4 regions of the Shewanella sp. SM73 genome follow, and region 3 is predicted to be linked to each of the others. Evidence: predicted binding sites of a transcription regulator. Region 3 holds the regulator's gene; each other region holds the start of a gene.
What was found. The regulator sigma-54, encoded in region 3, starts transcription at its own class of promoters, with help from an activator protein. The targets are predictions, from matches to a motif close to GTTGGCACGNNNNTNGNNT.

Region 1: the regulator sigma-54 is predicted to act here: its motif matches at 1,581-1,599, upstream of norV (anaerobic nitric oxide reductase flavorubredoxin).
Region 2: the regulator sigma-54 is predicted to act here: its motif matches at 2,341-2,359, upstream of L5M51_RS05455 (YccF domain-containing protein).
Region 4: the regulator sigma-54 is predicted to act here: its motif matches at 2,063-2,081, upstream of L5M51_RS08095 (DUF3192 domain-containing protein).

Annotation. Positions count from the first base shown of each region.
Region 1 is NZ_JAKKRY010000005.1:137,985-143,711, forward strand. It holds gene norR (nitric oxide reductase transcriptional regulator NorR) at 1-1,440, opposite strand, end outside; gene norV (anaerobic nitric oxide reductase flavorubredoxin) at 1,667-3,196, shown strand; gene norW (NADH:flavorubredoxin reductase NorW) at 3,189-4,355, shown strand; gene katB (catalase KatB) at 4,471-5,727, opposite strand, start outside.
Region 2 is NZ_JAKKRY010000003.1:21,742-27,468, reverse strand. It holds gene L5M51_RS05465 (NUDIX hydrolase) at 340-1,053, opposite strand; gene L5M51_RS05460 (pyridoxal-phosphate dependent enzyme) at 1,156-2,163, opposite strand; gene L5M51_RS05455 (YccF domain-containing protein) at 2,431-2,838, shown strand; gene L5M51_RS05450 (alpha/beta fold hydrolase) at 2,874-3,764, opposite strand; gene L5M51_RS05445 (M14 family zinc carboxypeptidase) at 3,761-4,801, opposite strand; gene L5M51_RS05440 (substrate-binding periplasmic protein) at 4,967-5,713, opposite strand.
Region 3 is NZ_JAKKRY010000020.1:13,233-18,959, reverse strand. It holds gene lptC (LPS export ABC transporter periplasmic protein LptC) at 1-483, shown strand, start outside; gene lptA (lipopolysaccharide transport periplasmic protein LptA) at 470-1,024, shown strand; gene lptB (LPS export ABC transporter ATP-binding protein) at 1,021-1,752, shown strand; gene L5M51_RS20500 (RNA polymerase factor sigma-54) at 1,860-3,338, shown strand; gene hpf (ribosome hibernation promoting factor) at 3,367-3,654, shown strand; gene ptsN (PTS IIA-like nitrogen regulatory protein PtsN) at 3,657-4,100, shown strand; gene rapZ (RNase adapter RapZ) at 4,097-4,951, shown strand; gene L5M51_RS20480 (HPr family phosphocarrier protein) at 4,938-5,213, shown strand; gene mgtE (magnesium transporter) at 5,458-5,727, shown strand, end outside.
Region 4 is NZ_JAKKRY010000004.1:185,403-191,129, reverse strand. It holds gene queF (NADPH-dependent 7-cyano-7-deazaguanine reductase QueF) at 1-12, opposite strand, end outside; gene syd (SecY-interacting protein) at 72-722, shown strand; gene L5M51_RS08105 (Zn-ribbon-containing protein) at 818-1,591, opposite strand; gene L5M51_RS08100 (ELKS/Rab6-interacting/CAST family protein) at 1,591-1,974, opposite strand; gene L5M51_RS08095 (DUF3192 domain-containing protein) at 2,139-2,546, shown strand; gene L5M51_RS08090 (DUF2789 domain-containing protein) at 2,558-2,791, opposite strand; gene L5M51_RS08085 (GNAT family N-acetyltransferase) at 2,941-3,579, shown strand; gene L5M51_RS08080 (DUF962 domain-containing protein) at 3,572-3,877, shown strand; gene L5M51_RS08075 (DUF3301 domain-containing protein) at 5,623-5,727, opposite strand, start outside.

The sequences.
Region 1 (5,727 bases), on a different contig from region 3:
ATTATCTTGCGACTGTCCCTCACGACAGGCCGACTCAGACCTAAATGCTAATTCACTGGCTGGCGTTGCGGCATCTGATGGTCTATCTTCGTCGACTGTTCTGTGTGCTTGATTCATCAAAGAATCGAGCTGAAAATGTTTATCACTTAAGCTGATATAAGCCGTTTTTAGCTCGGCTTTCGCCAACACCGCAGCCCTGTGTATCGCATGCTCTAGCTCACGCACATTACCCGGCCATGTGTATTGCTCTAATAACTGCTGCGCTGCGGGTGTGATATTGATATGGGTGAGTCCTAACTTCGCTTTACAACGTTCAAGAAAAAAACCTGTCAGCATGACAATATCTTGCCCACGCTCTCTTAATGGTGCTACGTGGATAGGAAATACGCTCAACCTATGGTAAAGATCGAAACGAAAGCGCCCTTCCGTTGCCTCTTGGTGCAAAATTCGATTAGTGGCAGCAATAATCCGAGTATTAACTTTTAGGCTCTTATCACTGCCCACTCGCTGTAATTCACCGTATTGTAAAACCCTCAATAACTTAGCTTGCAGCCCCAAGGGAAGCTCCCCGATTTCATCTAAAAACAAGGTCCCCTTGTCAGCGAGTTCAAACTTGCCTTGCCTATGACTGATTGCCCCCGTAAATGCCCCTTTTACATGCCCAAATAACTCGCTTTCGGCGACGGACTCAGGCAATGCAGCGCAGTTCAAATAGATAAGTGATTTATCGGCTCTGGTCGATTGATTATGTATCGCCGCGGCCACTAACTCCTTACCCACGCCAGTTTCGCCGGTAATTAATACCGATAAATCAGTGCCTGCCACGGCACTTATCTGCTGCTTTAGCGATTGGATCTGTGTGGATTGCCCTATGATCTCCTGCTGACTAGCAGGACGATTGAGCACCTCAGTTCCATTGGAAACTTCAACAACTTGGGATTCTAGCTGTTGCATCAATAACGCAGTATTAAGACTGGCTGCGGCCAGTGCGCTGATCACACGCAACTCGCTATCACTAAAACCATCAAACTGATGAGGGTTGAAACCATCAATGGTGAGCGCCCCAATTAAGCGATCGTTCGCGATTAGTGGTAAACCAATGCAAGCATGTACATGTAAGTTCGCACTATGATGTGGAATTAAACCATCATACGGATCGGGAAGTTCACTGTCGGCAGGGAAACGAACCACATCGCCAGCACGGGCGATAGCCTCTAATCTCGGATGCTCACTAATTTGAAAGCGCCGCCCTAACACTTCGGCAAAGAGCCCATCTATCGCCAAGGGGACAAATTGCTGCTCCCGAAATGCCAATAATGCCGCAGCATCACAATTGACACGCCGCCTGACCACTGCCAACAAACGCTCAAATCTGTCTTGCGTCGACACGCCGACAGTTAAATCTAAGGCTAACTGAGTTAAATCAGCATGGGCACTCATAGCACATCCACAGTCAAATAAAGTCATATTGACAACAGTGTAATGTCAATTTGACCAATATCAAATTGTCATTATGACACCACCAAGTGATTTCAAATGTTGAAATACGTTAATACCAATAAAAATCAACGCCTTACAATGTTGGCATAGTGAGTGCAATAAGAGATTTAACTAAATAAGCAAGATTTACGTAGCGCATTCATTATTAATTATCACAGGTGTATTTATGACTATTCATGTAAAAAACAATATCCACTGGGTGGGTCAACGCGATTGGGAAGTGCAAGATTTTCATGGTACTGAGTACAAAATAACTAAAGGCACAAGCTACAATAGCTACCTTATCCGTGAAGAAAAAACCGTGTTAATTGATACAGTTGATCATCGTTTTAGCCAGCAATTCTTACAAAATCTTGAAGCTGAAATTAATTTAACCGACATAGACTATATTGTGATGAACCATGCAGAGGAAGACCACTCAGGCGCCCTGACTGCATTAATGGCCAAAATTCCTAACACTCCAATTTACTGCAGTGAAAATGCGGTCGACTCCATTGTAGGACATCACCACCACCCAGAATGGAATTTCATTACCGTAAAGACAGGGGATAGTTTAGCGATAGGCAATGGTAAGCAACTGATATTTATCGAAGCACCTATGTTGCATTGGCCAGATAGCATGATGACATACCTCACCGAAGATGCGGTTTTATTCAGTAACGATGCCTTTGGCCAACACTATTGCGACGAACATTTATTCAATGATGAGGTTGATCAAAATGAATTAATGGAACAATGCCTACGGTACTACTCAAACATTTTAACGCCCTTTAGCAGCCTAGTGACGGCTAAAATTCACGAAGTATTAAGCTTTAATTTACCTGTAGATATGATCGCAACTTCACATGGCATTGTGTGGCGTGATAATCCAGCCCAAATTATTCACCAATATTTAGCTTGGGCCGACGCTTATCAAGAAGACCGCATCACGATTTTCTACGACTCTATGTCCAATAATACTCGCATGATGGCCGACGGTATTGCTCAAGGTATCCATGATGTTGACCCCAATGTAGCGGTAAAAGTGTATAACGTCGCACGTCATGATAAAAACGAAATCCTTGCACAGGCATTTAGGTCAAAAGGTATTTTAGTCGGCTCATCCACCATGAATAATGTGATGATGCCTAAAATTGCCGCCATGCTTGAAGAAATCACGGGCCTGCGTTTTCGCAATAAAAAGGCGGCAGCTTTTGGTAGTTATGGCTGGAATGGCGGCGCAGTCGATAGAATTCACACTCGTTTGATGGATGCTGGTTTTGAAACCTCGGTGGGATTAAAAGTCAAATGGCGTCCCGATCGAGATGCGATGCAAGAATGCCGTCAGCACGGCCAGCGAATCGCGCGAGAATGGGCATTGCGTCCCCTCGATAGCGCGAATAGTCGCTCTATCATTAATCAAGTCATGTCAAAACCTAACCAAGCCACCACAGCCAGTCAAATAGCTGAAAATACTGCTACTAATAACGTCCCTGTGACGGCACCGATTGCAACAAAAGCGTGCGAATTAAATGATACACAATCAATGATTTGCACCGTTTGCCAATGGGTTTACGACCCTGAAAAAGGAGAACCTAATCAAGATGTCATTGCTGGCACACCTTGGACTCAAGTGGCCGAAGACTTCCTCTGTCCCGAATGTGGCCTAGGTAAAAGCGTTTTCGCTGTCATAAAAAATGAGGTGACTAATGTCTAAGCCAATCGTCATTATCGGCAGTGGATTCGCGGCATATCAGCTAGTCAAAACACTGCGACGTTTAAACCGCGAACAACCGATTACAGTTATCACAGCCGACTCTGGTGACGAATACCATAAACCAGATTTAAGCCATGTGTTTAGCCTTAAAAAAATGGCGTCAGACCTCATAAAATTGACCGCGACTGAATTTGCACATGAGCAACAAATTGATGTAATAAATCACTGTGAAGTCATAAAAATAGATAAAGTTCGTCAGGTAGTCTGTTGCCATCAAGGACGCGAAATTGCGTACAAAAAATTAGTGCTTGCCACGGGTGCACGACCCTTTATTCCACCTATAGAGGGGGATGGCGTCGATATCATCCACACAGTTAACAGCTTAATGGAGTATCAGGCCTGCGAAGCAGACATCCATGGCGCGAGGAGAGTACTGGTTATCGGTGCTGGTTTGGTCGGAGTTGAACTGGCAATGGACTTAGCAACTGCAGGTAAGCAAGTGTTTTTGGTCGATCCACAAGCGAGCTTAATGCCGAATATGCTACCCGAAATGTTAAGCCACAAACTGACCGCTGTACTAAAGCAGTATAACGTCACAGTGCAATTGCAAACCCGAGTCAGCCAACTGCAACACCAAGATGGCAGTATCTCTGTGTGCCTAGATAATGACCAGCGGTTTATTTGTGATGCGGTTATCTGTGCAGCCGGACTGATCCCTAACAGTCAACTTGCCCAGCATGCGGGGCTAGAGGTCAATAAAGGTATCGTCGTTAACGAATGCTTACAAACCAACGATGCCCATATTTATGCGCTAGGTGATTGCGCCCAAATCAACGGCCAAAATAGGGCCTATTTGCAACCTGCGTTACTGAGCGCCAATGCGCTAGCGAACACATTACTGAACCAACCGACAGCAGTGAATTTTCCCGCCATGCTAATTAAAGTGAAAACGCCACTGTTACCTATGCAGCTCAGCGGTATAACAGTGAATGGCGTCCATCGCTGGCAAGTCGATATTGATGCTCAAGGAAGCTGTATTAAAGCATTCGACGTGGATGAAACATTTATAGGATTTATCGTAACCGAGGATAAAATGCAGCAAGCATTTGGATTGTTAAAGCAACTAAATAGCCCTAACGCAGCACTCATTGCAGCCTAAGAGCACATTAACGAGAATGTTAATATTGTTGTCGCTGATAATAAAAACTGAGTAGAGGCTTCCTACTCAGTTTTATCGTTTCTACTATTATTCAAACATTCGCAACAGCAACAGTTTAAAGACCTAATGCCAGTTTAATACGTTGTCCGTAATCCGCATCGGCTTGAGTAAAATGCGCCACCATACGTTGCTGCACATCTAAACTCGCTTGACTTAATGAACCCGAAATTGTTGCCACTAGGCGCGCTTTCTCCGCTTCAGAGAAGATGCGATACAAATTACCCGCTTGGGTGTAATCGTCTTGGTTATAACGGCTATAACGCGCCGCTTCACCTTCTAAACGCAATGGTGGTTCGCTAAAGTTTACTGGCTCAACCAAGGCATCAGCAGTGCTGTTCGGGCCATAGTTTGCCGAAGCATCAGCACCGGTTTGACTGCCATGATAAGGGCATTGTGTGCCCGCCATCGCACCTGCACGTTGATGGTGATTTGCCTTAGCGGCATGCGGGCAGTTTACTGGCAATTGGTTGTAGTTTGCACCAATGCGGTAACGCTGCGCATCGGCATAGGCAAATAAACGCGCTTGTAACATCTTGTCTGGTGAAGCCCCAACCCCTGGGACCAAATTACTCGGTGCTAATGCCACTTGCTCAACTTCAGCAAAGTAGTTTTGTGGCAGACGATTCAGTTCTAATACACCAATCTCAAGTAATGGATAGTCGCTATGCGGCCAAACCTTAGTTAAATCAAATGGATTGATATGGTAAGTATTGGCATCTGCCTCAGGCATAATCTGCACATTAACCGTCCAACGCGGGAAGTTACCATCAGTAATAGCAACCACCATATCGCGCTGCGATGAATCGGGATCAATCCCTTTTAATTTATCAGCCTGTTCATTGGTTAAGTTGACCACACCTTGCTGCGATTTAAAGTGGAACTTCACCCAGAAACGCTCGCCCTTGGCATTCCACAGCGAGAAAGTGTGTGAACCATAACCGTGCATTTGACGGTAGTTCGCAGGAATACCACGATCCGACATCAAAATGGTCACTTGATGCATAGCTTCAGGATTCAATGACCAAAAGTCCCACATAGCCTGCGGATCTTTTAAGTTTGTCTTAGGATTACGCTTTTGCGTATGGATAAAGTCTGGAAACTTAATCCCATCTCGTAAGAAAAAGGTCGGCGTATTGTTACCCACGATATCGTGATTACCACGGGTAGTATAAAAACGTAAACCAAAGCCGCGTGGATCGCGCTCTGCGTCGGCAGAACCCATTTCTCCACCTACGGTTGAGAAACGAATAAAGGTTTCGGTTTGCTTACCAACACCATTGAAATGGTCAGCAATGGTGTAATCGCTTAAATC
Region 2 (5,727 bases), on a different contig from region 3:
GCAAGATTGCCGAAATTGACGGCGCCCTTGTTGTCTACATGAACAATAGTGTCTTAAAGACATTATTGTGTAAAGTTGATTTTTAGACTATTTCAAACGGAGCAACCTGAAATGTTATGCTTAAATGGCATATAGTGTCTTTTAGACACTATTAGTGGGAAAGACAACTAAGAAGCTACAATATGGGTATCAAGTGATACAAGAACCGGAGACATTAAGGCAAAATCAGTAATTAAACAGCCTTTACTGATTCAAAGTCACCATGAATAAGGCATAAGCAGTCGCCGTTACTCATATTGAGCAAGGCGAATATCTTGCTTAAATCCATATTCACTGTGATCAACATTCTAAATTTCTTAAGAAGCGATACGATGCGGTATTGGGTTTCAAGCGGTATAAATTAGCAGGACGACCACGTTCGGTGCGCTTTAATCCCGTATCGATCAATAAATCAGCCTGTTCAACCCGCCGACGAAAAGATTTACCTTGGATAGGCTTGCCCAGTAAAACCTCATGTACATGCTGCAATTCTGGCAAGGTAAAAGGTTCAGACAGTGCAAATCCTGGCACTAAAGAATATAAGGCTTTTTGTGTTAAGCGTTCCCGCGCTTGCTCGATTAACTGCAAATGATCAAACGCCAAGGGCATCTGCAACACATCCGCTAATGGCCACCACTTAACATCACTCACTGAATCAATCTGAATTTGGCAAGCTTGATAACTCATCAAGGCGGTATAACACACAGTCACCGACCAGCCTCTGACATCGCGACGACTATTACCCACAGTGCAAAGCTGCTCAATATAAGGTGGCACTACTGCGGTTTTCTCATGCAGTTTACGTAATACAGTTTGCTCAAGGGATTGATCGCAATTTTCATCGATAAACCCTCCAGGTAATCCCCATAAACCTAAAAATGGATGATTTGAGCGTTGTACTAAGAGTACTTTAAGTTGCTGATCGTGATAGGTAAACAATACGGCATCCACTGTCAGTAGCTGAGCCTTAAAAACCTTAGGATTGTAATTGGCGAGATATTCCGCTTCAGTCATTGATATTCCCCATCGTTCCAAATCATCAGCTTAACTTAGCATTACACAGCTTCAAACATATTATGTCTTAGTGTCACTAAGTCAATGATCTGAGGCACAGGATTAGCCACTTTGGCCAAATTTACGCTGATAACGCGGCAACATGGTCTCGTTCCCCAATAATCCGCCTTGATGCAAATACATCACATGACCTGGTTCACTACGTTGTAAATAATCTTCAAGCACAATAAAACCTAAGGGATCGTAGAGTAATTCAAACTGCACGCCTGAGGCGCAGACCCGCTGCCACATGGCATAAAATTCGGGGTAAAGTTTACCAAAATGATATTTCTTGCCGACATTAACAATCTGTGGATGCTCACTGGTATTGGAATTAAGTAAGGAAAATTGCAAGCGCAAATAATCATCGCCACCGACAACAGCACAAGTCACGACGCGAATATCCGTTTGCTGACGGATAAAATACTGATTTAAAAATAACGCAGTCGTTCCCGTCCCCGATGGTAAAAACACCGTTAAATCAACCAATCCATTCGCATTCGCAAACAGTACTATCTCTTGCGCCAATCTATTAACCCCGTATTCGGCGTAAGCACAGCGACCACCCTCTGGGATAAAAAGCGCCGTCGGCTCATTCACGAGTACTTGAGCCTCGATATAATCTGGGCAACTCAGTCGCACATCGCCCACTTGCGCAGTAGGGTCAGGCCTAGCATTAAGATTTGACAAAACGTGAGGCTCAGATTGCGACTGAGTGCACGCCTGCTTTTGTGCTATTAACACACTTAAATCGATAATATTAGCGCCATTCGCTAAAGCGGCAGCGTAATTGCCCGTAGGATGTTTAACCACTTGACTGGCAATATGATCTACATAAAAATCACATTGCCAGCCTTTCATCTTCGCTAATGTTGACAATGAATACAGTGAGTTAGCCAATGGCGAGCCGTGACCTATCACCTTGCTGATGCCTGCAAATTCATGATCTAAAAAATAGCCGAATTTGCGAGCTTTATTGCCACTAAACGCCGGATGCAGTAAATCATCACGTTTTAGGAATATGTCTCTGCCAGCAAAGGCAAATGTATCGACAGGGGAATTTGCAAACATCAAGCTACTCAAACGATTAAATTCTCTGGTTTTTAAGCCAGTTAAGGGAAGGCTAGTGTAACTCCGACCTTCCTGTTACGCCCTTAAGAAATTATCAATTTGGCGAAAAACTAGTGAAAATGACACATGAATCTCGAATGCATAAATTTAAACCATTGATTATTAATAAGTTAAATAGTTGGCATAGTTATCGCTTAGACATTGACATATATTCAATTTATCAAAGCTAACGATAAAGGCTAACAGGGTAAACACAAGGAGTTTTCAATGGCTGTATTACGCTTAATATTCAACATAGCTTGGTTTGTACTCGGCGGATTTGTAATGGGACTCGCTTGGTGGCTCGCAGGTATCCTGTGTTTTATCAGTATCATTGGTATTCCCTTCGGCCGCGCCTGTTTTGTTATCGGCGAAATGACCTTTTGGCCCTTCGGCCAAGAACAAATGAACCGTCGCCACTTAACTGGACGTGAAGACTTAGGCACAGGTGCATTAGGCATGGTAGGAAATATCATTTGGTTCTTACTGTTTGGGATCTGGTTAGCCATAGGGCATTTGGTCCACGCCTTAGCTTGTTTTGTGACGATTATCGGAATTCCCTTTGGGATACAGCATCTTAAGTTGGCTTTACTCAGCCTCACACCGATAGGCCAAACCGTAGTGGCTAAAGCTTAATAAGACAATGCGTTAACTGCGCTATTCACTCTCGATTATTTGGTTTCAAGAGTGGATAGCGCTTTGTCATCCCATACAGCAAATATCGCTTCGTTTAAGGCTATTTCTTCCTCCAATAAATCATTGCAATCATATTGAGTATTGGCAGACTCGCTATCCGCAGAAAACTGCGCTTGCGGCTTAGTCGCCCCCACAATGTCCAACAGATAATGCGCCAGTTTTGCGGGTGCATCTATAGCAGCATCGTGACCACAATACGCGAGTACAATCAAATCGGTGTAAAAATGCCGTGCTAACGCCTTACTCGATGCCATACTCACCAGCGCATCACGGTCACCGCAGAGCACAGTTATCGGTACTTCCACTGTCAATGGACATTGGTATTGAAAAGCCGCCCAAAGTTGTCGCCATACATTGCGTCGACTTGGTGTGGTATCGCGGCGAAACTCACTCCACTTGACAATTAAATCTCGGTCTCGCCGATGACGAAAACTGGTTAAACGCACTATAGTCGACTCGATTGGATGTAAAGCGTTACCCCGAGCACGCATGAAAAAAGCCTTCAATGCATTCAGCGGATTAAATCTTTGATACCAAGACGATAAATTCGCCGCACTGCTGTTTAATACAAAGACATGCCTTATCTGCCAAGGTCGCTGGCATGCCATTTCCAACGCCAACATACCTCCCATAGACAAGCCGAGGAGATAAATAGTCTCCCCTTCCTGTGCCTGCTCATCCAATTGCTGCCACACGGCATGGGCATAATCAGCAATCTTAAGCGGACTTAATTCGTGGGATAGCGTCCCATTGCCCGGAAGATCCGGTGTCAGCACTCGCAATCCCTTTTGTCGCAGACGCTGATCGAAACCATTCCAATGGCGCTGATCACGCATTAATCCTCTTAATAACACCCAAGTGGTCATGACTGAGACTCCCGATACCAATAATGCCGTGCGCACTCTGTCAGCTCAGCCAAACGTTCAGGTGTTAACTGCTCTAACGATTGGGCATAGGCCGCTTCCATCATAAATTGCATGAGTACTGTGTGCCTGCGTAAAATTCTGTGGTGACGATGTGTTTTTTGTGGATTAAAAAATCCAGCAAAATTAAATATTTGTCTAGGATTCTTCTTTATCCATGCCCAAGATCCCATCTCTAATGTCAAAGGTAAAAATGGCACCTGAGCAGAAGGATCTGCCACTTGGTGCTGGCGATAGAGATAATCCCAAATATCACCATGAGTGCGATAAAACTGGCTCTGCGGCGCGAGCCGATAATGGCCGTGATGGGGATAACTCTGTTCAAATAATTGTTTTAGATGAAAAATATAATTGGCATTTTCGAAGGCGGTACGGGTATGGGCGTAGGGGAACCAGATATGATCACTCAAACCAAATCCCGAGTGGGCATCGAGCGAAATCAAACTTGTGCTGCGACTCAACAGTTGTTGTACATAGGCGACTAAGCCCGCCGTTTCCAGCTCCATTCCCCCAATACCGCGATACCAGGGCAGCCGTGACGATATACGCTGTCCTCCCACCATAAAGGACACTTTTTCACGGGATTCTATCGGAGCGTTACGCATCAAATCCACTTGATTACCATTGCCCCGCGTTCCCATGAATAACCCAACAGGATTCACTACAGGTACAAAAGCTAACCGCAGGCCCGTTAGCATCTGTTGTAGGTGTTTATCCCAAACAAGCCGCTGCAATAAACTGTTTAACAATGCCAAAATAACTTGAGATCCAATACGTTCAACCCCATGCACGCCACCCACAAAGAGCACTGTCGAACAAGGCGTATCTGTACCACCTAACTCAACACTGTAAAGGGGGAAATGCTCTTGGCGGAATGGAATGTCGGCAAGGATCTGATAATCCAACTTAAGATGATGAGTATCAATGAGTTGCTGCAGTGTATCTAACTCAAATGGAAGCTCAAAAGGAAGTTTCTTCATGTCACCTTAATCAATAAAATGAGAGAACAACTCATGCCGTTAAAGTGATACTAATAGTGAACAAAGACAAAATGATGACAAACTGCATATCAGAAGTGACTTTACGGGGAAATAGGCGGAAAAATAGCGAGTAAAACAAAGAATAAACTATCCTAAAACCCTACATTAGTCTTCACGATAAAGTAGCTCTCCAATGATGGTTTCTACGTCAACCTGCGCTAAACCTTGGTCAACAATATCTCGCCAACGCCGTCCCTCTTCTGTATTACGAAACGCGATATAGAGCTGCTTATTCGCCAGAATTTGCCGATTGATTTGCAACTTTGTCACCAGCGGCTGTAAGGGCTTTTGCTTGAGTAAATAGTGCAGAACGTTGACATCAATCACCGCGGCATCAATCCGACCTGCGGCAACTTTTTTAACATTATGCTCATCCGAAGTCACAGCTTCAGTCCGCTGTACACCGGAAACGATCATGCGATCTAAGGCCTGAGTATTCACATAATCTTTCACCACACCTAAGGTATAGCGATTAAGATCTTCAATATAATTCCAACTTACTGGATGGGACTTTTGCTCCACCAGCCCCAATGGACTTTCGCCAATCGGTTTTGAAAAAATAAACTTTTCAGTTTCTACATAGTATTCAGGAAAATAACCTATGTAGTCAGAGTTCGGCATAGTCGTAAGTTTGACAGCGCGGCTCCACGGATAAAAATCCACTTTTAACTGATGTCCCATAACGTTCAGCGCCGCCCGTACCACGGCAATACTGGCACCCTGCTCCGTTAATTGCTCTCCTGAATAAGGCGGCCAAAGTAAAGAAGTGAGCATTAAGGTATCCGCTTTAGCTACGCTCAATCCCATAAAGGAAAGACAATACACAAGGAGCATTGAACGCCATCGAACCATTTAGTACTCCTTTG
Region 3 (5,727 bases):
AGCGGTGATTCCGATAACAGAGTAAAAGATCAAAATACCCCAGATTTCATCGTTGAAGATCTGCGCAGTGTTGAGTTCAATGAGCAAGGACTAGTGAATAGCCGTGTGACGGCGAAACACATGGAACATTATGATTCAACGAATCAAACTTTCTTTACTCAACCTGTTTATCTTGTTTATCCAGACCAAGGTAAAGCACAATGGCAGCTCAGGGCAGATCAGGGCAAGCTAAACAAGGAAACTGGCAAGGTTGTATTAGAAAATAATGTTATTATCGATGCCATTAGCCCAGAAGAACCGATTCAGACCTTGTCCACCAGTTATCTGGAACTCGATCTCAACACTATGATAATGACCTCTGACCGTACCATTTACGTCACAGGGAAAGATTTTAATATTCAAGGCCAAGGCCTTTATGCCGACCTCAACGCGCAAGAAGTGCAATTGACCAGTCAGGTAGTAGGAACATATGAAGCAAAATAACGTATTACTTGCCAGCCTAATGCTAATTATGAGCATGAGTGCTTTCGCGAAAGTCGGCGACTTAAAGCAAGAAGTCAAAATTAAAGCTGTGAGCCAAACTGCGGATATCAAAAACAACCAGATCATCTTCTTTGGTCCGGTGGAAGTTACCCAAGGCTCAATAAAAATCCAAGCAAATGAACTGCGTGCATTTTCCGCTGAAGGTGAAAATAGCAAAACTTTGGTCGCCACAGGCAACCCTGCTACGTATAGCCAGATATTAGACGATGGCCGTCCTGCATCGGCTAGCGCGAAAGAAATTCGTTACGATATGGCAAGCCGCACCTTAACGCTGAAAGGTATGGCGTCATTAGATCAAGCGGGTAGCCAAGTTACAGGCAATTTAATCCGCTATAACATGATTCAACAGAAATTGATGGCCGAGAGTACTGGCAGTGGTGACGATCGCGTGATCACTATTATTCAGCCTGAAAACTATCAAGATGATGCTAAATCAGACGCTCCGGCGGATAAACCTGTAAAAAAGCAGGACTCTAAATGACCCAAATCACCTTAAGAGCACAAAATCTGGCGAAAAGTTACAAGAGTCGCCAAGTGGTTAAAGACGTCAGTCTGACGGTAAAAACCGGTCAAGTCGTTGGCCTACTCGGTCCAAACGGTGCAGGTAAAACCACGACCTTTTACATGGTTGTCGGGCTAGTGAAGAGCGATAAGGGACATATCTTTATCGACGATGATGATTTAACCGCAGATCCTATGCATCTGCGTGCCCGCAAAGGCATAGGTTACTTACCGCAGGAAGCCAGTATCTTTCGTAAGCTAACTGTTCATGACAACATCATGGCCGTACTGCAAACTCGTAAAGAACTTAAAAACGAAGAACGAGAAGAAGAACTAGAACATCTGCTCGAAGAGTTTCATATCACCCACATCCGTGACAGCCAAGGCATGTCATTGTCGGGTGGCGAACGTCGTCGCGTCGAAATTGCGCGGGCTTTAGCCGCTAATCCTAAGTTCATTTTGCTCGATGAACCGTTTGCCGGCGTCGATCCTATTTCGGTTATCGACATCAAGAAGATTATCGAACAACTCAAAAGTCGCGGCCTTGGCGTACTGATCACAGACCATAATGTCCGCGAGACATTAGATGTATGTGAACATGCTTATATTGTGAGTCACGGAAACCTGATTGCCGAAGGAACTCCAGCAGAGATCTTAGACAATCAGCAAGTTAGGGCTGTGTACTTAGGTGAACAATTCAGGCTATAGTTAATCGAGCGAAGCCAATGGAGGCAATTTATACCGCCATTGGGCTTCACTCAAGATAATAATAAGCGACCTCATCCAACAATAATAACGTAGGGATCAGCGGTAACATGAAAGCGTCACTCCAGCTCAAACTGGGTCAACAGTTAACCATGACGCCACAACTACAACAGGCTATACGTCTGTTGCAACTGTCGTCATTAGAACTGCAGCAAGAGATCCAGCAAGCATTAGATTCTAATCCCCTTCTCGAGCTGGAAGAGGATCAATTCGACGCCACTAAAAACCCTGTAAACCAAACGCTATCCGATACGGATTTCAGTGAATCTAGCACTCTGCCACCAGAAAAAGACAGCTCCACCATAGACACGGCAGAGTCGCTAACCAAAGAATCCATGCCCGATGAGCTCCCCATGGACACCACATGGGATGAAGTGTTTACCGCCTCCCCAAACTCAGGCCCCGGCGGTAGTCGTGAAGACGATATGCCCTTCCAAGGCGAGACCAGTGAAGGGTTGTACGAACACTTAGAATGGCAAAAAAACCTCACGCCGTTTTCTGAAACCGATTTAGCCATTGCCACCGCCATTATTGATGCCATCGACGATCAGGGCTATCTCACCCAAAGCACTGAAGAAATTCTCGAAGCCATGGGCAATCCTGAAGTTGAGCTTGACGAAGTCGAAGCCGTACTCAAGCGTATTCAGCATTTTGATCCCATAGGCGTTGCCGCCCGCGATTTAAGTGAATGCCTGCTGATCCAACTGTCGCATTTCGCCGCTGATACTCCCAACCTAGAAAACGCCCGTATGCTGATCAAAGATCATTTAGATCTGATCGCCGCCCGAGACTTTAGGTTATTGATGCGTAAGACTAAATTAAAAGAAGATGAATTAAGGGATGGTATAGCACTTATCCAAACCCTCAATCCTCGCCCAGGTTTGTTGATCACGCCCAATAATGACGAATACGTTATCCCAGATGTGTCTGTGTCGAAGAAAAATGGCCGCTGGGTTGTTGAGCTTAATCCTGACTGCATGCCCAAAATCAATGTAAATCAACATTATGCTTCTATGGCACGCAGTACCAAAAACCAAGCCGATAGCCAATTTATTCGCGGCCATCTGCAAGAGGCTAAATGGTTTATTAAGAGCCTAGAAAGCCGTAACGATACTTTGCTTAAAGTTGCTAATTGCATAGTGCAATATCAGCAAGGTTTCTTTGAGTACGGTGAAGAAGCCATGAAGCCTATGGTGCTTAACGATATTGCCGAAGCGGTAGAAATGCATGAGTCCACCATCTCACGGGTCACAACTCAAAAATACATGCATACCCCTAAGGGACTTTTTGAACTAAAATACTTCTTCTCTAGCCACGTCGGTACTGACGATGGTGGTGAGTGCTCATCCACAGCAATCAGAGCCTTTATAAAGAAACTGGTGGCAGCGGAAAACCAGAAAAAACCATTAAGCGATAGTAAGATGGCACAACTTCTGGCAGAACAAGGGATCAACGTAGCCCGCAGAACCATTGCGAAGTACCGAGAGGCTATGCTTATTCCACCTTCTAATCAGCGTAAAAGTTTATAACCTACAGTGGATATCGGAGGACGTTTCTATGCAAATAAACCTAAGTGGACACCATGTCGAAATTACCGAATCGTTACGTGCATATGTAGAAGAAAAGTTTTCAAAACTTGAACGCCATTTCGAACAGATCAATAATGTGCACGTTGTGCTCAATGTTGAGAAAATGCAACAGATTGCCGAAGCGAGAATAAACCTCATAGGTGGTGAAGTTTTTGCTACTTCAGAGCATGCTGACATGTATGCCGCTATAGACGCCCTGATTGACAAGCTTGACCGTCAGGTTATTAAACACAAAGAGAAGTTAACAAAACACTAATAATGGAACTTTGTACCATACTGCGGCCGGAGTGCACTACCTGCGCCACTCCGGGCAGCAAGAAAAAGGTACTGGAACTCATCAGCGACTTAGTCGCTGCCCAGTACCCGACCCTCTCATCTCAAGAGATATTCGAAAGCCTAGTGGCGCGCGAAAAGATGGGGAGCACAGGTATAGGTAACGGCATCGCCATTCCACATGGTCGACTAGCCGATATAGATCAGCCCATTGCCATACTAATTAAGTGTGAAGAGCCGATAGCATTTGATGCTATCGATAAGCAACCTGTTGATATTTTATTTGCACTACTGGTGCCTGCAGACCAATGTCAGCAGCACTTAAGTACCTTGTCTTGCATGGCCGAAAAGCTGAGCGACAAGCAAATATTAAAGCAATTACGCAAGACGCATGATGAAACGGAACTCTATCAGGTAATCACTGGATGAAACTGGTCATAGTGTCGGGCCGCTCAGGCTCAGGCAAATCTGTCGCCCTTAGGGTACTCGAAGATCTCGGCTATTATTGTGTCGATAACCTTCCCTTGCCATTGATTGGCAGTTTGCTTGAGCAACTCAAAGGCAGTAACGATCTCGTCGCCATCAGTGTCGACGTGCGTAACATGCCTGAGCAGGATAAGGTCTTAGTAAAACAACTCGCTAGCCTACCTCCAGATACTGAGTTAACGAGCTTCTTCCTTAACTCCAGCGATAAAATTCTGCTCAAGCGTTACAGCGAAACCCGCCGTTTGCATCCTTTGTCGAAGAGCCGAGTGTCTTTGCAAGAAGCGATAAAGCTGGAGGGGAAACTGCTCGAGCCTATGTCAAAACTGGTCGATCACTACATAGATACGTCGAATCTGAATATCTATGATTTAAGCGACCAAGTCAGACAAATTCTCCTTGGTAGTGTCGATAAAGAACTCGTGATCAACTTCGAGTCCTTTGGCTTTAAGCACGGAATGCCCACCGAAGCAGACTTTATGTTCGATGTACGCTTTCTGCCCAATCCCCACTGGGAGTTGGCGCTGCGGCCATTGACTGGCTTGGATGAACCCGTAGCTGAGTTCTTAAATCGCCAACCACTGGTCAATAAGTTCATCTGGCAAATCGAAAATTTACTGGAGACTTGGCTGCCGCACCTCGAGCGTAACAATCGCAGTTATTTAACTGTGGCCATTGGCTGCACAGGTGGACAGCACAGATCGGTTTACGTCGCAGAGCAATTGGCCAAACGCTTTAGTAACGGTAAACATAAAGTGTATGCCCGTCATCGAGAGCTCAATAATGCCAAAGCTTGAACGTCAGATAACTATCTGTAATAAGCTCGGTTTACATGCCCGTGCCGCCACTAAGTTGGTGGTACTGGCTTCCGAGTTTGATGCGACCATCACCTTAATCCAAGGCGATAAACAAGCATCGGCCGCCAGTGTACTTGGCTTACTGATGCTTGAAACTGGTATGGGTAAAACCATTAAGCTTATCGCCGAAGGCCCAGATGCAGAGCCGGCTCTCGATGCCATTTGTGCCTTAATCGACGCTAAGTTTGACGAAGCCTGTTAGTTTCACTTCACACTAAGCACTTCATCGTTAGTTTCACTTCATGTCTAGTTTAAAAAACTTGCCATTCAGACATGGCAAAACATTTGTCGCTCGACGATACAAGCTACTGGCGATTACACTAGCGGTCATTGCGCTGGCCTTACCTTAGCCGCCTTAATCTGTGTCATCGACTGACGCTTAGTCACCGCTAAATCCTAGCCCAACACCAAGATCTCAAACCAATTTGCCGCACAATGGAGGACAAATGCCCGTAGATAATGTAGAAAACGATCACACCGGACATAGTCTTGACCAGTTAAACCAAGCGCTTAGCAGCGGCATGTTCGTACACGTGCGCAATATGCTGCAAAAAATGGCCGCCTCAGATATCGCGCTGATCTTAGAATCATCACCGCCAAGTGCCAGACAAGTACTGTGGCAGCTCATCGATCAGGAACAAATAGGCGACATACTCGATGAGTTGAGTGAAGAACTCAAAGACCCACTGATCCGCAGCATGAGCCCTGAGCGAGTC
Region 4 (5,727 bases), on a different contig from region 3:
ATTCTGTGTCATCAATACTGTTTCCATGTCAAAATAGGCGCACATTATACCTGAAATTGGATTGTGCTTAAGTGTCTTGTCTGCCCGCACTCGATAAATTTTTGCAAAACTATCATCAAGCTTACTTAACGAGTTTAGGTGAACTACCGCGTTATTACCCACAGGGTGAGCCTTCTGTGTGTATTCAAGGCGAATTTCAACCGGATCTTGAACAGGCCGTTTCTTGGCAGCCAGTGAAACGCAAAGTTGAAGGCAGTTTCGCCAATGTAGAGCATGCACTGGAGTTAACTTTATGGCCAGAGATCAATGATTTTTACGGTCATTATTTCTCCGCCCCAGTATTATTTGACTCTAAGTGGGGCACGGGGGAGTTACTGCAAGTCTGGAATGATGACGATTTTAACTGCCTGCAACAAAACTTAATTGGTCATCTGATGATGAAGAAAAAACTGAAGCAGTTACCGACTTGGTTTATCGGTCTGTTAGATGAGGGAGATAAAATGCTCACCATCAATAACAGTGATGGTAGCGTATGGATTGAAATCCCTGGTGAAGTGCAATCTGAGCAATTGTCCTCGAGTTTGACTGCGTTTATCGAAGCATTATCGCCACGGATAGCACCACCCGTTAAACATGAAGAATTACCTATGCCAGCATTAGAACATCCTGGTATTTTCGCCAGTTTTAAACGTATGTGGCAAAACCTTTTCGGTAAACGTTAACTTCTGTGAGCGAAATTTTTATTATCAACCTAAGTATTAACTCAACCTAAGCGTGGCTTATCTTAGGTTGAGTTCTGCAAGGGGATAAACAGATGTTATTGATGATCCCAAGACAGATTCGACACTATGCGGCAAGGCTCGCAGCGAAAATGGAACATATCCAATAAAGGTTCATCGAGTTTCCAATCATGACTGCCACAACGTGGGCAAGGTCGCGTTTTTTCTGTGGCTAAATCTTGGCCGCCAACGCGATATAAGTAGTAATAGGTCGGGATCTGAGTGAGATATTCGATACGACCGCGCAAATCCCAACCTCTGCGAAATAAATCACTGTCAGGACTCGATAATTCCTCTAGCGCGGCAAATTCTGCCTTAGTGGCCGCCGCCATTTGCAGCTCGTCGCAGGCTTGCCATTCGCTCTGCCAACGGATAATACGTTTATGATCGCCATTAAAGGTTGCGGGTATACGGTACAGGGGAATGGGCAATAAATTGTCGCCGCTGCGTAGGGGCGAGCACATATGCACAAAACTGGTGTATAGCAGTTGCCAGCTGGGTGTTTCGGTATTACTTACTTCAGAATTGATATCCTGACCAATAAACTTTTCCCGCGGCGCGAGTAGTTTAGCGTCGGTTAATTCTACTAAGGCTTTTTTGACCCAAGGGCTGTGATATTTGTGCGCTAAACTGCTTTTCTCTGGCATCAATAAACGCACTCTAAACTCACCGTCATTAAAGGCGACCGCAAATTCTCGTCCTAAGATTTGGCCATTAGCTCGATAGGCTTCAAGGAGCTGATTAATGGCCTTCTCGGCGGCAGATATCGTGGTGTCGGCGAAGCATTCGAAGCGCAGTTCAGTAACAAACATTAAGCTGTTTTTCCTTGGATTTCTAATAAGTTGATGCGTTGTTTAAGTTCAAGCAGTTCGTTTTTTAATTGCATTATTTCTGTTTTTTGCTGCTCAGCATGACGTTCAAAATACGCCTGTTGTATCTGCAGGCGCTCGGCGAGCACTGCAAGGGTTAAGGTATCGTTAGTTGCGGGAGTGTCAGTTGTAGGGCTGATAGTTTGCAACTCAGCTAAACGCTCGCGATCCGCCTTAGGCATAGATTTAAATTGCTGTAAGCCTTGGATCAATATAGGTAAAGGTAGGCTACTACCTAAACGGGTTTTAATTAAGGCAAGGCTCGGTACTTTACCGCAGGCTTCGAGCGAACGTGCGGCCGCTAATACTTGGTCAAGGGGACTCATAATTAGCAAAATTCCTTAATTTGTTGAATTGTTTAAACCAATTTTAAAATAATAATTATTTTTTTCATTTAAAAACAGTGTGTTGTCTTGTGGCATTTATTTTGCTTATTGTCCAGCCGAAATACCATTTTTTAAGCTTCAATAATAATTACACAGGATGTCACATGATGAACCATAAATTGAATAACAAACTTATCGCCATCACTTTTTTAGGGCTCGCAAGCTTAGGTCTTAGCGGCTGCGTGGTCAATGTCGGTGATGGAGAATCGGGCTGGGATAGCAGCGAATCTTGGGAGAAAGTGCAGGATAAAAATCGCACTAACTTAACCAAACTGAGCTTAGGCATGCCTAAAGACCAAGTGATGATCTTAATGGGCACCGCTGATTTTAGTGAAGCCTATATTCAACAAAGTGCTCAACAAGGTGAAGCCAATAAAGAAGTCTTAGTGTTGTTTTATCGTACCCAGCGTAATAATGGCGATGGAAAAACCACTAAGGATGAATGCACGCCTATCGTGCTGAGCAACAATGCCTTAGTGGGTTGGGGTGAAACGGCTTACGGTAAAATCTGAACCAACGAGTCTTATCGTTTACGTAGCTGAGTGTCTAATTGCTCAATGGGCTCAGTCCAGAGGGCATCGGCTTCTAAACCTTCAATGATAAAGCTCTTTTGGGCAGGGGTCCAAAAGGGCGCTTGGCTTAAATGGATGTGATGGTCGATATCATGGGTTGCAATAAACTGCGCTATGGCCTCGTCGCTACTGTCTAAACCGAGTTGCTCAAACAAGTGGCTTAAGTCTACTGGAGTTGTATCCATCATTATTTCCTTTTCAGTATAGTGCCTTCGTTTAGAGTAAGCGCCTGATTGAAAAATGCAATCTATGATTAAAATTTGCACTTTTTAGTTTCCTTGGTAGATTAACAGTTACGCATAAAAAGTGTGAGCTAAGTCAAGGAATGCTAACGATGGACAATGAAATTCTGGAGGACTGCCGTGCAGTCTATTTGACAGCGGAAGACTTACGCATTGCCGCTTCTATTCTCTATAACGCTTACCATGATGATCCTTTTTTTGTCGATTCACTCTTTACCTCAGACAAAGCCGCTTATGAGCAAAAATTGCGCGCCGCAATCAGGGAAGAACTCAATACGTTATGGCAACAAAAACAAGCCCTCATTGGTTTATTCGACCATGAAAGACTCTTTGGGTTAGCCTGTGTCGTTACTCAAGAAGTGCCTTTAGGGGAAGGGCGTTATTGGCATTGGCGCTTAAAGATGTTGTTAGGTACAGGTTGGCAATCGACTCAAGCGCTAATGAACAAAGAGTCCAGTATTATTGAACTTTTACCCAGTAAGCACTGCGGTATTTTGCAGTTTATTGCTCTTGCACCAAATGAACAGCACAAAGGACTTGGACATAAGTTAGTACAAGCTGTGGTGAGTTGGTGTGATGAGCAGCCTGATTTGGATGGCATTGGTGTGTTTATCGCTCAGGAGAACCACTTGCAACTGTTTACTCAGCATGACTTTGTATCCATAGGCGAGCTGAGTATTGGCAGTATTCATGGCCAACTTTTATTCTATTCGGTTCAACAAGATGACTAACTCTTATAAACGTTTCGCCGATTTTTATCCTTTCTATTTATCCCAACACCAGCACCCGATTTGTCGGCAATTACACTTTGTTGGCAGTTGTTTAGTTCTGCTGCTGATTGGCATTGCCTTGGTTTCACAAGCCTGGTGGCTATGTTGGTTCATTCCTATTGTTGGTTATGGTTTTGCGTGGGTGGGACACTTCGTATTTGAGAAGAATCGACCCGCGACATTTCAGTATCCTTTTTACAGTTTGATGGCAGATTGGGTGATGTTTGCGCAGATGATCCGCCGCTTTTTTAAACGTTAAAAAAATTGCCAGAGTGAGATGCCCATGCCCGTGTGAGAGATCGCTTACAAACGTTGTAGGACATAATGTTTTCTTTTTGATTGTTTTTTGTTCTGCAACATTTAATTTTAAATAGAATCATTGGGTTGTATTTATTTTCCTTTGGTTGGTCCGTAATTAATTTTGTAGTCCGTTCTTTGAGCCGAACAAAAACGTTAGGGTTAACGTAGAATTCACTCATGGCCAAAGCAAATGGATAGCAAGGAAAGCGAAACAGGCCAAAGGGACGCAAGAAGCAACGAATTAAGATTTCAAGGTTGAAATCGCTGACGGTAGGAAAACTGTCATTCGCCTAGGATAGGCTAAGGAAAAGCAGGATTGCTTTTCAAGGATGATTAGGGACAGTGAGTTTTATCGTCAGGATGATGAATTTCAGGAAGAATACAGGACACGCTTAAGGATTAAGCATGAACTCGAAACAGGATGTGTCGAGATAAGGATAAAGTATAAGGGTGAACAGCTTGTACTAATCTATGGAAAATAAATTTTGCAGGATGCAATAGGAATACGTCATAGGAAGTGACAGGCTCTGTAAAAAGGATTTACAGGTCAAGGGACTGAGTGTTATCTCACGTAAGTTTGATACACAGGGACAAAAAGGAATTACAGGGACGATGCAGGACGCAAGCAGACGCATGGATGGTGCAGGGAGCACAAATCGAGCAGGACGGCTTACAAAGGATAAATGGGGCGCACTTTAGTTGCGCCCTTTTCTTTGGTTCATTTTCAGCATTAATCTGGCTTTGCCAAGCTATAACGCTATTCACACAGACTTTATCTTAACTCTGCTTAAAGACTTCTCACCGTAAAGCATGTTCACCAGTCCTACTTCTCTTATTGCCCAATGATTTACTCTCTGTGTTGTCTGTGTTGTCTGTGTTCTGGTCATGCGCCGAATGCTTGTCGAATTTTGAGCGATAGCGGTTTATGCATAAGTCCTCAGGGGAGACATCTAGCGTTTTGCTTACTTTTGATTCGAATTGCCATCTTCCGTGTAAGAGATCTCCTACAAGTATGTAAGTAATTTGTAGGTTAAAAGGATGGTTATGTCTTGGGGGTTGTTATTATTTATATTCATATCAGTAGGTTAACCTGTTTGTTATCAGTTGAGCTCACCATTTTTGTTAACATTTTAAATAATCCACAATGAGTACTTTCGTTGGTTGGCGTAGAATTCATCTTGTAGAAGGAATTGCGGGCAACAGGATGTTGGCGATCAGGATGATCGAACAGTGACTAAGGAATGTTACTTAAGGAAAGATAGGGATATATGCCTTTCAGGATGAAAGAGAGCCAATGCCAAGGAAGGGAGACTATCAAGGATTGATAGACTCATTGCATAGGATGGCAATGGCACAGGGAGTGCAATTGAAATTGAATGGATGCAATACCCGTTTCATGGATGATGATGGAACCGCTCAGGAAAGAGCAAGCTTGGGACTGGATGACCAAGAGATAGGGAAGTACATGAGTACAAGGACCTCAAGGATTGAGCAGGGATGAAGCAGGACGCAGATTGACGCATGGATGGTGCAGGGAGCACAAAAATAGCGGGATAGCTTAACAGAGAATAGGAGGGCGTGGCTTTAGGGCCGCGCCCTTTCTTTTTTAACTTTTACAGTGAGTTATTTTGTAGCACCAGAGAATGACTGATTATTCTCAATGTTGGCTCACATTTTATTTGAGCCAACATTGTCGATAAAAGCTTAATGGCATTTGCCTGAGTTACAACCACTTTGCGTACCACACCCGCCAAACTTACCCTGTGACGTCGGCGCTTCTTGCCATTCGGGCTCAGGGAAGATAGGCCA